DNA from 3 places in the Sanguibacter sp. Leaf3 genome. Region 3 is predicted to be linked to each of the others. Evidence: riboswitches for the same ligand, from Rfam matches in the RefSeq annotation. Region 3 holds a riboswitch; each other region holds the start of a gene.
The links. A riboswitch is a leader RNA that binds a small molecule or an ion and turns the genes downstream of it on or off. The one in region 3 is predicted to bind S-adenosylmethionine.
Positions count from the first base shown of each region.

Region 1: it holds a riboswitch for S-adenosylmethionine, as region 3 does, so the genes downstream of both, ASG53_RS14310 (methylenetetrahydrofolate reductase) here and ASG53_RS01140 (rhodanese-like domain-containing protein) in region 3, are expected to answer to the same signal.
Region 2: it holds a riboswitch for S-adenosylmethionine, as region 3 does, so the genes downstream of both, ASG53_RS01585 (flavin reductase family protein) here and ASG53_RS01140 (rhodanese-like domain-containing protein) in region 3, are expected to answer to the same signal.

Region 1 is NZ_LMRH01000003.1:197,686-201,844, reverse strand. It holds gene ASG53_RS14325 (hypothetical protein) at 1-206, shown strand, start outside; gene ASG53_RS14320 (glycosyltransferase family 2 protein) at 203-964, shown strand; gene ASG53_RS14315 (PH domain-containing protein) at 997-1,536, shown strand; SAM riboswitch class I at 1,603-1,708, shown strand; gene ASG53_RS14310 (methylenetetrahydrofolate reductase) at 1,715-2,785, shown strand; gene metE (5-methyltetrahydropteroyltriglutamate--homocysteine S-methyltransferase) at 2,797-4,159, shown strand, end outside.
Region 2 is NZ_LMRH01000001.1:350,506-354,664, forward strand. It holds gene ASG53_RS01570 (dipeptide ABC transporter ATP-binding protein) at 1-125, shown strand, start outside; gene ASG53_RS01575 (rhodanese-like domain-containing protein) at 279-734, shown strand; gene ASG53_RS01580 (TIGR03086 family metal-binding protein) at 928-1,524, opposite strand; gene ASG53_RS01585 (flavin reductase family protein) at 1,831-2,355, opposite strand; SAM riboswitch class IV at 2,376-2,487, opposite strand; gene ASG53_RS01590 (hypothetical protein) at 2,555-3,883, opposite strand; gene ASG53_RS01595 (DUF1684 domain-containing protein) at 4,046-4,159, shown strand, end outside.
Region 3 is NZ_LMRH01000001.1:247,747-251,905, reverse strand. It holds gene ASG53_RS01150 (hypothetical protein) at 1-276, opposite strand, end outside; gene ASG53_RS01145 (aminotransferase class V-fold PLP-dependent enzyme) at 626-2,056, opposite strand; SAM riboswitch class IV at 2,104-2,217, opposite strand; SAM riboswitch class I at 2,328-2,432, shown strand; gene ASG53_RS01140 (rhodanese-like domain-containing protein) at 2,439-2,870, shown strand; gene ASG53_RS01135 (O-succinylhomoserine sulfhydrylase) at 2,877-4,145, shown strand.

The sequences.
Region 1 (4,159 bases), on a different contig from region 3:
CGCTGCGCCGCCCGAGGCTCGGCGTCGTCGTCTCGGTGACGGGGCTCGGCTCCCTGCTGGCGCTGCTGTGGGAGATCGGCGAGTGGGCCGGCGCGACCTACGTCGACGGCTCGATCAACGTCGGCTACACGGACACTGTCTCCGACCTCGCCGTCGGCACCCTCGGGGCCCTCGTCGCAGGCCTCGTCCTCGCGAGGCGCTCGTGACCCGCCGGCCCGGTGCTGCGGACATCACCGTCGTGGTCCCCGCGCGGGACGACGCGGCGCACCTCGCGCGGTGCCTCGACGCGCTCGCACGCCAGTCGCACCCGCCCTTCGAGGTGGTCGTCGTCGACAACGCCTCGACCGACACGACTGCCGAGGTCGCGCGGGCGGCCGGTGCTCGGGTCGTCCACGAGGACCGCGTCGGCATCCCGGCTGCGGCGTCCCGGGGCTACGACGCCGTCGAGGGCGGGATCATCGCGCGGTGCGACGCGGACAGCCTGCCCCCGGGCGACTGGCTCGCGCGGATCGCGTCGGTCTTCGACGCCGACCCGACGCTCAGCGCGGTGACGGGCGCCGGGACCTTCTACGACCTCCCGCCCGTGCGCGGCCACCTCGCGCGCGTCTTCTACATGCGCGGGTACTTCTGGGGGATGCGCGCGGCCGTCGCGAACGTGCCGCTGTGGGGCTCGAACATGGCGCTGCGCGTCTCGGCGTGGCACGGCGTGAGGCACCTGGTGCACAGGGACGACCCGCAGGTGCACGACGACACCGACCTGAGCTTCCAGCTCGGCAGCTCGGCGCGCGTCAGGTACGACCGCGCGCTGACCGTCGGGGTCTCCGGCAGGACCTTCCAGTCACCGGCGAGCCTGGCCCGCAGGTTCCGCTGGGCCCGACGCACCCTCGAGGTGAACTGGGCCGTCAGCCCGCCGTGGGAGCGCTGGACGCACAGGATGCTCGATCCCGCTCCCGACCGGGGATAGTGCCGGCGGGCGAGCGGTGCGAAGATTCCGGCATGGGAATCCAGAGCACTCTCGCCGAGGGCGAGCACGTCGTCCTCAACCTCCGCACCCACGTCAAGGCGCTGTTCGGGGCGATCGCGCTCTTCGTCGTGCTCCTCGCGGCCGCGGTCGCCCTCGTCGTGCTGCTCCCGGAGAGCTCCGCGCGCGGCTGGATCCTGCTCGCGGGTGGTGTCGTGCTGCTCGTGGTGCTCGTCGGCTGGGTGCTGCTGCCCTTCCTGCGGTGGGTGACCTCGCGCTACACGGTGACCAACCGTCGGCTCATCACCCGCAGCGGCATCCTCACGCGCACGGGTCGGGACATCCCGCTCTACCGCATCAACGACGTGTCCTACGAGAAGAGCCTCACCGACCGCCTGCTCGGCTGCGGCACCCTCGTCATCTCGGACGCGACGGACAAGGCGGGGGTCACGCTGCACGACGTCCCGCGGGTCGAGCAGGTCCAGGTGGTCCTCCACGACCTGCTCTTCTCGGCCGACGACGGCTCGGACGACGGCGAGTTCCCGCCCCGCGAGCCGCGTCGCCGTCTTCGCTGACGAGACGCCCGTCTCACTCCTCGGGCAGAGCCTGGACCGCCTGGTGGATGCCGTCTAGATTCAGGGACACCATCCAGAGCGGTTGAGAGTCCTGGCTCGACGACACCGCAGCAACCCCCCACTATGGAAGCCTCCTGATGGGTGCGGGTGCTAACGCCAGGTCCGATGGAGTGAACTCATGACGGCTTCCGACGTCCCACCGACCCCCGCCGGGGGCAGCTCCGCGACCGCCCCGCCGGGGCGGCCCGCAGCGCGCCCGTCCCGGCAGCGCCCGACGATCTCCTTCGAGCTCATGCCGCCCCGCAACCCTGCCGCGGCGCCGAAGTTCTGGAGCACGGTCGACCACCTGATCGCCGCCAGGCCCGACTTCGTGTCGGTCACCTACGGCGCAGCAGGTGGGGACCGGACCACCGCGCAGACCGTCGTGAGGCGCATCCTCGAGCACGCCCCGGTGCTGCCGATCGCGCACCTCACCTGCGTCGGCGCCTCCCGCGACAACGTCGCCGAGGTGATCGACGAGTTCCTCGCCGAGGGTGTCCGCAGCTTCCTCGCGCTCCGCGGCGACCCCCCGCGCGACCAGCCCGACTGGGAGCCGCACCCCGAGGGCATCAACTCGAGCGACGAGCTCGTCGCACTGCTGCGCGAGGTCGAGGCCCAGCGCTGCGCGGACGACCCCTCCTCCGCCCTGCGCTCGGCCGCCCGTCCGCTGACCATCGCCGTCGCGACCTTCCTCGACGGCAACGCGGCAGCCGGCACCACGCGGTCGCAGGAGGTGCAGCGGCTGCTCGAGAAGCAGCAGGCCGGCGCCGACTTCGCGATCACCCAGCTGTTCTACGAGGCCGACAGCTATGTCGGCTTCGTGGACGAGGCCCGGCGCGCGGGAGTCACCCTCCCGATCCTCGCCGGCCTGCTCCCCATGACCGACCCAGCGCGCCTCGCTCGGGTCGAGACCCTCACGGGCGTCCCCGCCCCGAGGGCCCTCGTCCGCGACCTCGAGTCCCTCGCCGACCCCGCCGCGCGGCACGCCCGCGGCATCCGGGCGTCGGTCGAGCTGGCCGAGGCCGTCCTCGCAGCCGGAGCCCCGGGCCTGCACGTCTACACCTTCAACAAGCACGAAGCCGCACTAGACCTGCTCGAGGGCGTACACCTCGGCGGCGGACCAGCGCACCCGGCACCTGCCGACGCTGGTCCCGACCTGGCCAGCGGGCCGTGGGTCGGCGCATCCCAACCAACCGCAGCACTGATCTAGAGGGATGACCCATGACGACACGTACTGAGCTCAGCTCTATCCAGCAGAACCCGACCTTTGTCACATTCCCGGCGGCGACCATCCTCGGCTACCCCCGCATCGGACCGCGCCGCGAGCTCAAGAAGGCCGTCGAGTCCTTCTGGGCCGGCCGCATCGACGCCGACCAGCTCGAGGAGACCGCAGCCTCCCTGCGCAAGGCGACCCGCGACCGTCTCGTGGCGCTCGGCCTCTCCGCGACCGACGGCGCCGTGCCCGAGACCTTCTCCTACTACGACCAGGTGCTCGACACCGCTGTGACCGTCGGGGCCGTCCCGCCCCGTTTCGCGACGGCCGACGGCGACCTCGACCTCGCCGGGTACTTCCGCGCGGCACGCGGCGAGGGCGACGACGCCCCGCTCGAGATGACCAAGTGGTTCGACACCAACTACCACTACCTCGTCCCAGAGATCGGGCCGTCGACGGCCTTCCGCCTCGCCTCCGACCGCGTGGTCCGACAGCTCACCGAGGCGCTGGCCGACGGCGTGACGACCCGGCCCGTCCTCGTGGGACCGGTGACCTTCCTGCTGCTGAGCAAGGCCGCCGACGACGCCCCCGCGGGCTTCGAGCCGCTCTCGCGCCTCGCAGACCTGCTCCCCGTCTACGTCGAGCTGCTCCGCGCTCTCGCCGCCGCCGGAGCCACGTGGGTCCAGCTCGACGAGCCGGGCCTCGTGACCGACACGATCGACGTGCCGCTCGGCGACGTCCTGACCGCGGTCACCAAGGCGTACACGGTGCTCTCGACCGACCTCGCCCGCCCCGAGCGCCCGGCGATCCTGCTCGCCGCCCCCTTCGGCGACCTCCAGGAGGCGCTGCCCGTCGTCGCCGGGACCGACGTCGAGGCCCTCGCGATCGACCTCGTCAAGGGCTCCGCACCCACCTCGCCCGTCCGCGGCCTCGAGACCAAGACCCTCGTCGCCGGGGTCGTCGACGGCCACAACATCTGGCGCGCCGACCTCTCCGCGAGGCTCGAGGTGCTCGAGGCCCTCGAGGGCCTCGGCGCCGGGGCAGTCGCCGTCGGCACGTCGACGTCGCTCCAGCACGTCCCGCACGACGTGGCCGACGAGCCCACGCTCGACCCGACCCTCGCGACGTGGCTCGCCTTCGCCGACCAGAAGGTCACCGAGGTCGTCACCCTGGCAGAGGGCCTGCGCGAGGGCCGCGAGGCCGTGCACACCGAGCTGCTCGCCGCGAGCGAGGCCGCGGCCTCGCGGGCCACAGCCGCCGGCGTTGCCGTGGCCGCGGTCCGCGAGCGCACAGCCGCGCTGACCGAGGGCGACTTCCACCGCGGTCCGGCCCAGGAGCGTCGCGACGCCCAGCAGGAGCGCCTGAACCTGC
Region 2 (4,159 bases), 100 kb from region 3:
GCGTCATGTCCCGCGGCCGGCTGGTGGAGAGCGGGACGACCGAGCAGATCTTCGCCGACCCGCAGCACGACTACACCCGGGCGCTGCTCGCGGCGATCCCGGGCCGCACGAACGTGACGGCCTGAGGAGAGACCGAGCCCACCGGCACGGTCAGCACTGCCTGCCCGACCGCTCTGCCCGCCTGACCGCTCTGCCCGCCTGACCGCTCTGCCCGCCTGACGACAGCCGGCACGACCGGCCCTGCCCCCTGACCGACCAGCACCGAGAGGATCCCCACCATGACTCGCACGACGCCCCACCAGGACACCCCTGCCGACACCTCACCCGCGCCCTCGTCCAGAGATGACGAGGCACTTGCCGCCGCGCGCGGGCTCGCGCCGCTCGTCAGCCCGCAGGACGCTGCCAGCCACCTCGCCTCAGGTGGCCTGCTGCTCGACGTGCGCAGCGCCGCAGGTCGAGCGACCACAGGGGCGATCGAGGGCGCCCGCATCACCGATCGCGCGGACCTCGGACCGGAGCTCGACCCGACCGCCACAGCGTCGGCCCTCGCCGCCGCAGGCCACGGCGCCGCTCTGCCGGTGTCCCTCGACACCCCGATCGTCGTGGTCTGCGGCTCGGAGCGAGGGTCTGGTCCTGTCGCGGCGGAGCTCATCGCCCGTGGCTACACCGACGTGCGCCAGGTCGAGGGCGGAGCACCAGGCTGGGCTGCGGCGGGGCTGCCGCTCACGTCGTGAGGGCGGAGGGCGGAGCGCGGAGGAGCCGGAGGACGGGCTCGCTGTGCTCTCGCCGTCGCTCTTGCCGGTGGTCTGGTCTGTGCGCAGCCGACGGTCCACCGGCAGGGGTCCTGAAGGTGCGCTGATCGCCCTCGAGAGCAGCCTCGCTGCTGAGTCCGCGCCAGTCGTCGAGGACCGTGCGCCGGGTGGAACCTCACTCGTCAGGCGTCCTGCCCGAGAGGATGAGGATGCGCTCGATGGTGCTCCGGTCAGGTGTCACAGCGTGCCGGACCTGCCCGAAGGCCTTCCCGGTGCCGCGTGCCGACCCGGGGAGCAGCTCGAGGCGGCGCAGGACGAGCGCAGCCACTGTCGGGTCGACCTCCCACTCGAACCCGAGAGTCCGCGCCAGGTCCCAGGTGTGGATCACCGTGTCGCACAGCTGCATGCCGTAGAGGTCGTCGATGCTGCGAGCCCCCGGTACTCCCGGGACCTCCCGCACCTGGGACTCGTCGTCGGTGGAGGCAAAGGCATCCTCCATGTCTCTGGCGGTGCGCCTGTACGCGTGATCGAAGCCGTGGTGGGCCATGTCGCCGGCGGGAGGCACCGACGCGAAGTCGGGCGAGGCGTCCGGGGCCCTAGGTGCTCCCGTGAGGGCCTGGGCGAAGGCGAGGTTCTCGTCGAGCAGGTGGTGGTAGAGATTCTTGACGTCCCACTCCTCGCACGGCGTCGGGGACGTCAGGTCGCCGGAGGTGACCTCCGACAGATATGACGCGAGCTGCTCGGTGGCTGTGTGCAGAGCGGAGATGTCCACTGTCCAACCTCTCCGACGTCGATCCGTGGTCGGCTGTTTGGCCTCCGGGGGTTCTCGCCAAGTTATCGCACCTATGGTGCAATAGTCCAGATCGTGGTTGTCGGCACGTCACGGCACGTCACGGCATGGCGAGGCGACGCCGAGCGAGAGCGCTGAGCGTCGCCGCCGGTGAGTGTGGGAGAGGTCTCGTGGCGTAACCGTCGACGTCTGACGGACGGCTGCGCCCTCGCGCACCGGTCGGCGCACGAGGGCACGGTGGCCGCGCGGTGGGTAGGCGGTGGCGCGGCCTCAGGGGCGGAGCTCGGCTCAGATCGCCGTCTGGTCCCCGATGCGGTGGTACGTCCTGTCGTGGAACACCAGCGGGGTGGCGTCGGTGCGGGTCTGGGACTCGATGGCCCGGACGGAGACGAGGAAGCTCTCGCCGACGGGCGTGCGCTCGAGGATCCTGCCGCGCAGCCAGGTGACGGCCCCGTCGATCACGGCCTCGCCGCTCGGGAGCTCGGTCCAGCCGCCTGCGGCGAAGCGGTCGATGCCGCTCGTCGCGAAGCGTGCCGACACGTCGTCCTGGTCCTGGGAGAGGAAGCTGACGGCCAGGGTGTCGGCCTCGGCGAGCGCGGCCCACGACGACGACGTCCCGGCGATCGAGAAGGCGAGCAGCGGCGGTGCCGCGGACACCGAGATGACCGAGGTCGCTGTGAAGCCCACGTGGCCGTGGGGTCCACGCAGGGTCACGACGGCGACGCCAGCTGGATGCTGGCGGAACACGGTCTTGAACTCGTCGGGGGACAGGTGGGTGTCGAGGTCGGCGAGACGCTCGTCCTGGATGGTCATGTGCAGTCCTTCGGTGGTCTGTCGTCGGCTTGCCGGTCCCGGGGGACCAGCCAGGTCATCTCCCGGAGCACCCCGCCATGACGATGGGGTTGCTGTCCGACCAGCCGGGGCTTCGCGTCGGTTCTCGTGACCTTGAGTGACCGGTATAGCAACGGCTCGCGTCCTGTCATCGGCTTTCCCAGAACGTCTCACCATCTGGTCAGGGGGTGGTGCTCGGGGTGGACGCCGGGGTGCTGCCCGGTCGCTCGGGCTGCGCCTCGGCCGGAGCTCCACCTGGTACCTCGCCAGGAGCAGTCTCGAGCGTCCCCTCCGGTGCCCCTCCGACCTCGGCGACGCTCACCGTCCACGTGCGGCTCGGACCGAAGCCGGTGACGGCTGTGCCACCCTCACCCACGTCGACGTACCGCAGGCTCAGCGTGTGCGACCCCGCAGACGGGCCGCGCCAGACGAGGTCCTCCCCGCCCGCCACCCTGTGGAGCTCGCCCGTCGGCGTCCCGTCGACGCTCAGCTGCACGAGCTCTCCGGCGGTCCCCTCGACCCGCAGGGGGACGTCGCCCCCGTCGGGGGCCTCGATCACCTCGCCGTCGGTCGGCGCTGCCAGGACGGGACGGTCGAAGGTCCACGAGAGCGCCGTGGACGCCTCGGACTCGGAGCCTGTCGTCTCGTCGCGGGCGTGCGCGGCGACGGTCAGGGCGTCCGTCGAGGTGAGGCACGCTGCTGGGGCTCCGGTCAGCTCCCCGCACACCTGCGCAGACCAGGCGCCCGAGGTGTCTGCGACGGCTGTCGCCAACGAGTCACCCGAGGTGGTCGTCACGACGACCGTGGCACCCGGCTCGGCCGCCCCTGAGACCGTGGGGAAGGTGATCAGCACAGTGCCTGCCGCCGGTCCGGTGAGTGTCGGCACCCTGGGCCCGGCGGGCTCAGAGGGACCTGAGGGCGGTGTACCCGGCGCGACGACGTCGGGCACCGGTGCCAGGGGCGGAAGCGTAGGCAGGGGAGGCAAGGTCGCGACGGGCTCGGGTGCCGGGTCGGGCTGAGCCGGCTCGGGCAGGTCGTCCCACTCGATCACCGGTGGCTCTGCGGACGGGGGCAGGTCGACCGTCGGTGCGTCCTCAGGGTCGCCCACAGGCGCGTCACCGTCGGGTGCGTCGACCGGCGCCGTCGTCGACGCGACGCCCGGGAGCGCGGACGTCGGTGCGGCAGTCACGACCCCTGCAGGGCTCCCGGCCGTGGGTGGAGGTGAACCCGCCCCGATCGCGATCCCCGTCGAGACCACGGCGAGCCCGGCGACCGCTGCGACGACGAGGCCGACAGGACGGGCGACGACGCTCGTCCTCGGTGCACCGGCACCCCAGCGCCCGCCTCGTCCGGTGCGCGGGCTCGCGTCGTCGACCGGCGTGCCGTGGCGCGGTCCCTGCGCGGATCTCTCCGCCGGTCCCTGCGCCGGCTCGGGCGTCGGTCTCTGTGCCGCTGTGTGCGTCGAGCTGTCCGTCGATCTGTGCGTCGAACCCTGAGGGTCGGTGCTCACGTCGTCTCTTCTCTGCGTCTGATGCCGCATCCTGCCTACCACAGAGCGGGTGAGAGGCACAGGCCCTCGCCTGTGAACAAGGCGTGGAGGAGCCCTCCTGCTGTGCTGAGTCCCACACTCTGGACGCCCTCGCGGCGCGGTCCGGAGCGGCAGAATGGTGGGATGACGACGAGCACCAGCCCCGCGCCGGGCGACGCGGGCAGCACCGCGACGCCGAGCCCCCGCGATCTCTGGGTCGCGTGGCGCGCCGAGCGCGACGCCGGCCTGGCCGAGCAC
Region 3 (4,159 bases):
AATTCCGACACCCGGGATCGCGCAAACCAAGATGCCCAGGCTCGTGGCACCCCCGCCGGCGAGCACGGCCTGGTCAGTCCGGTTGAGATAGACGTAGAACGTCCATCCGAGCCCGACCGAGAGCCTAGAGGTCCGCTGCCCTTCGATGAGGGGCGCCTGATCGACGTCGTCCGGGACCGAGACGATGAGGCTCCCGGATCCGAAAGGAACGAGCTGGGCTCCGCCACCTCCCGCCTCCGTCGCCGCGAACTCCGCGACAGGAAGCTCATCGAACACTGGTGACTCGGTTGCCGTCGCAGGCGACACAAGGCCAACTGTCATCAAACCCGCGACGACCAAACCGGCTATGGACTTCTTGATATTACGGATCTTGTGCCTCCAATATACGCAAGTCATCATTGACCTGCTATAAGTGACACTACACCTAAAAAGGACTTTCAAGCGCACGGGCGGCTCCACCGGGTATTAAGCGCACGCGACGAAGCCTGCCGGGTGGACCCGCCGGCACGGCTCCGCCCCGGCCGGGTGGACCAGCCGGGGCGGAGTGCCGGGCGGGCTCCAGGAGCGCCCGCGGCGGCGAGCACGGCACGCAGCCGTGAGATCGTGACGGTCAGGCAGGCAGCGCTCAGGCGTCGACGAGCGATCCTGCGCGCGCAGCCGAGGCCTGCGGCTCCGGGACAGGGCCGCAGCCGGCAGCCCCTGCGATGAACCCAGCCGCAGCCGTGGCGATGAGACCAGACAGACCGGATCCCTCAGGCAGCGGACGCGGGTCGTCGGCGACGGTCCAGCAGGCGTCGACGATCTCGTAACGAGCAGTCGGGCCGTCAGTCACGTAGGTCTCGAGGGCGGCGACCAGACGGTCGACCTCCTCCTGCGTGGTCCCGACGCCCACGCTGGCCCGCACGGCACCCGAGGCGTAGCCGAGCCGGGCGAGGAGCGGGTGGGCGCAGAAGCGACCGTCGCGCACGCCGATCCCGTGCTCGGCCGAGAGGTAGGCAGCCACGAGGCCCGGGTCGTGCCCGACGACCGAGAAGGTCACCACGCCGACAGGGTCGGACGCGTCGGCCCAGGCCCGGACCACCTGGACGCCCGGGATGGACTCGAGGCCGCTCACCAGGCGCTCGCGCAGGTAGGCCTCGTGCGCCTCGAGCGTGCCCGCGGGCAGCGACGCGAGGGTCTCGCAGGCCGCGGCGAGGGCCACGGCGCCGATGACGTTCGGCGAGCCGGCCTCGTGCCGCGCCGGGGCGTTCGTCCACTGCACCTGGTCGAGGTCGACCTGGCGGACAGCCCCACCACCGGCGAGATAGGGCGTCCCGGCGTCGAGCCAGTCGCGACGGCCCACGAGGGCCCCCGACCCGAAGGGCGCGTACGTCTTGTGGCCCGAGTAGGAGATGTAGTCGACCCCGGTCTCGGCGAGCGAGAAGCGGCGGTGCGGCACCAGCTGAGCGCCGTCGATCGCGACGCGAGCCCCGGCCTCGTGGGCGATCGCGACCACGTCGGCGACAGGCAGCAGCTCGCCGGTGACGTTCGACGCCCCGGTGAGCGCGAGCAGCGCGTAGGGCGCCCGGGCGAGCTCGGCCCGGATCGCCTCGAGGGTCTCAGCCACGGTCTCCGCACCGTGCAGCACCGTCGCGCCGCCGGCCGACCGCTGCCACGGGAGGAGGTTGGCGTGGTGCTCGACGTCGAGGACGAGCACCCGGCCAGGCCTGCCGTCAGCGTCGGCCGGGACGCAGCCGGCGAGCAGGTTGAGCGAGTCTGTCGTGTTGCGCGTGACGACCGTGACGTCGTCGGGCCGGGCACCGACGAAGGCGCCGATGGTCTGGCGCGAGGCCTCGTAGAGGGCCGTCGACACCTGCGAGAGGTAGCCCGCGCCGCGGTGCACGGAGGCGTAGAGCGGCAGCACCTGGGTGACGCGGTCGGCGACGGCCTGGAGCGCCGGGGCGCTCGCTGCGCAGTCGAGGTTGGCGTAGGTGACCGTCCGGCCGTCGACGAGCGGGACGAGGGTGTCCGAGCCGACGACGGGCAGGCAGGACTGGGCTTCATGGGTGGCAGACATAGATCCTCCAGGACGTGGTGGGGATCGACGCACCTGGGTTCGACCGATTCCCGCGCTTGCCGGAGACCATCTGGTTCCGGCCAGGTCGTCACCCGGGGCACCCCACCGCGGAGGAGGGTTGCCGGCCAGCAAACCGGGGTTACGCGCTGGCACTCATGACCTGCGTCAAGGATTGGCGAGGTTTCCGGGGGTGTCAATCAGCGAGCGCAGTCTGTCTTGCATGCTGGACGGGCTGTCTCATTCTGGGGGTCGGGGGTGATGCTCAGAGGGACAACCATCCAGAGCGGCTGAGTGACCTGGCACGACGACGCCGCAGCAACCCCTCCGACGAGCTCGACGTCGGGGCGAGGGTGCTACCGCCACGGACCGATGGAGGCATGACATGAGCTACGCAGGCGACCTCACCCCGCAGCAGGCCTGGGACCTGCTCGAGACCACCCCCGACGCCGTCCTCGTCGACGTGCGCACGGTCGGCGAGTGGCAGCAGATCGGCGTCCCCGACCTCTCCCCGCTCGACGGTGACCGCGAGGTCGTCTTCACCGAGTGGGCGACGGCCTTCGGCCCCAACCCGCGCTTCCTCGACCAGCTGGCCGAGGCCGGCCTCACCCCGGGTGACGGCCGCCCGGTGATCTTCCTGTGCCGCTCGGGCAACCGCTCGATCGGTGCGGCGGTCGACGCGACGGCAGCCGGCTTCGGTCCGTCGTACAACGTGCTCGAGGGTTTCGAGGGCGACACGGACCTCTCCGGTGGGCGGACCGTCAACGGCTGGCGCCTGCGCGGCCTGCCGAGCACCACCTACACCGCCGGGGAGTGAGCCTCGATGACGACCACCCCTGAGAGCACGGCCGGCACGTCCGCCGCAACCGTCCCGTCATCCGACCCGGCTCGCCCTCCGCGCACGGTCCGTGCCGCGACCGCCGCTGTCCGCGGCGGCCAGGTCCGCTCCGAGTTCCAGGAGACCTCAGAGCCGATCTACCTCACCCAGGGCTACGTCTACGCGCAGGCCGCCGACGCCGAGGCCGCCTTCAAGGGCGAGACCGACCGCTTCATCTACTCCCGCTACGGCAACCCGACGGTCCACATGTTCGAGGAGCGCCTGCGACTCCTCGACGGCGCCGAGGCCTGCTACGCGACGGCGACAGGCATGTCCGCAGTCTTCACCTCCCTCGCGGCCCTCGTGAAGTCCGGGTCGCGCATCGTCTCGGCCCGAGCGCTCTTCGGGTCGACGGTCGTGATCTTCGACGAGATCTTCGCCGACTGGGGCGTCACGGTGGAGTACGTCGACGGCCACGAGACCGAGCAGTGGGAGGCGGCCCTGGCCACCCCGGCCGACGTCGTCTTCTTCGAGACCCCGTCCAACCCGATGCAGGACATCGTCGACGTCGAGCGGGTCTGCGAGCTCGCGCACGCCGCCGGCGCTGTCGTCGTCCTCGACAACGTCTTCGCGACGCCGATCCTGCAGAAGCCCTTCGAGCTCGGCGCCGACGTCGTGGTGTACTCGGCCACCAAGCACATCGACGGGCAGGGCCGCGTGCTCGGCGGGGCTATCCTCGGGTCGAAGGAGTACATCGAGGGACCTGTCCAGAAGTTCATCAGGAACACCGGACCCTCGCTCAGCCCCTTCAACGCCTGGGTGCTGCTCAAGGGACTCGAGACCTTGCCGATCCGTGTCGCGGCGCAGACCGCCGCAGCGCTGCGGGTCGCCGAGCACCTCGAGACGCTGCCGGGGATCACCCGGGTCCGCTACCCGTTCTTGCCGTCGCACCCGCAGCACGAGCTCGCCCGCAAGCAGCAGACCGGCGGCGGGACCGTCGTCACCTTCGACCTCGCTGTCCCCGAGGGCACCGACCCGGAGTCGGCCAAGAAGCGCACCTTCGCCTTCCTCGACGCCCTCGAGGTCATCGACATCTCGAACAACCTCGGCGACGCGAAGTCGCTCATCACGCACCCCGCGACGACCACGCACCGCAGGATCGGCCCTGAGGGCCGCGCCGCTGTCGGCATCGCCGAGACGACGGTGCGCCTGAGCGTCGGGCTCGAAGACGTGCAGGATCTCATCGAGGACGTGGAGATCGCGCTCCAGGCGTGAGGGCGGCGCGCGCC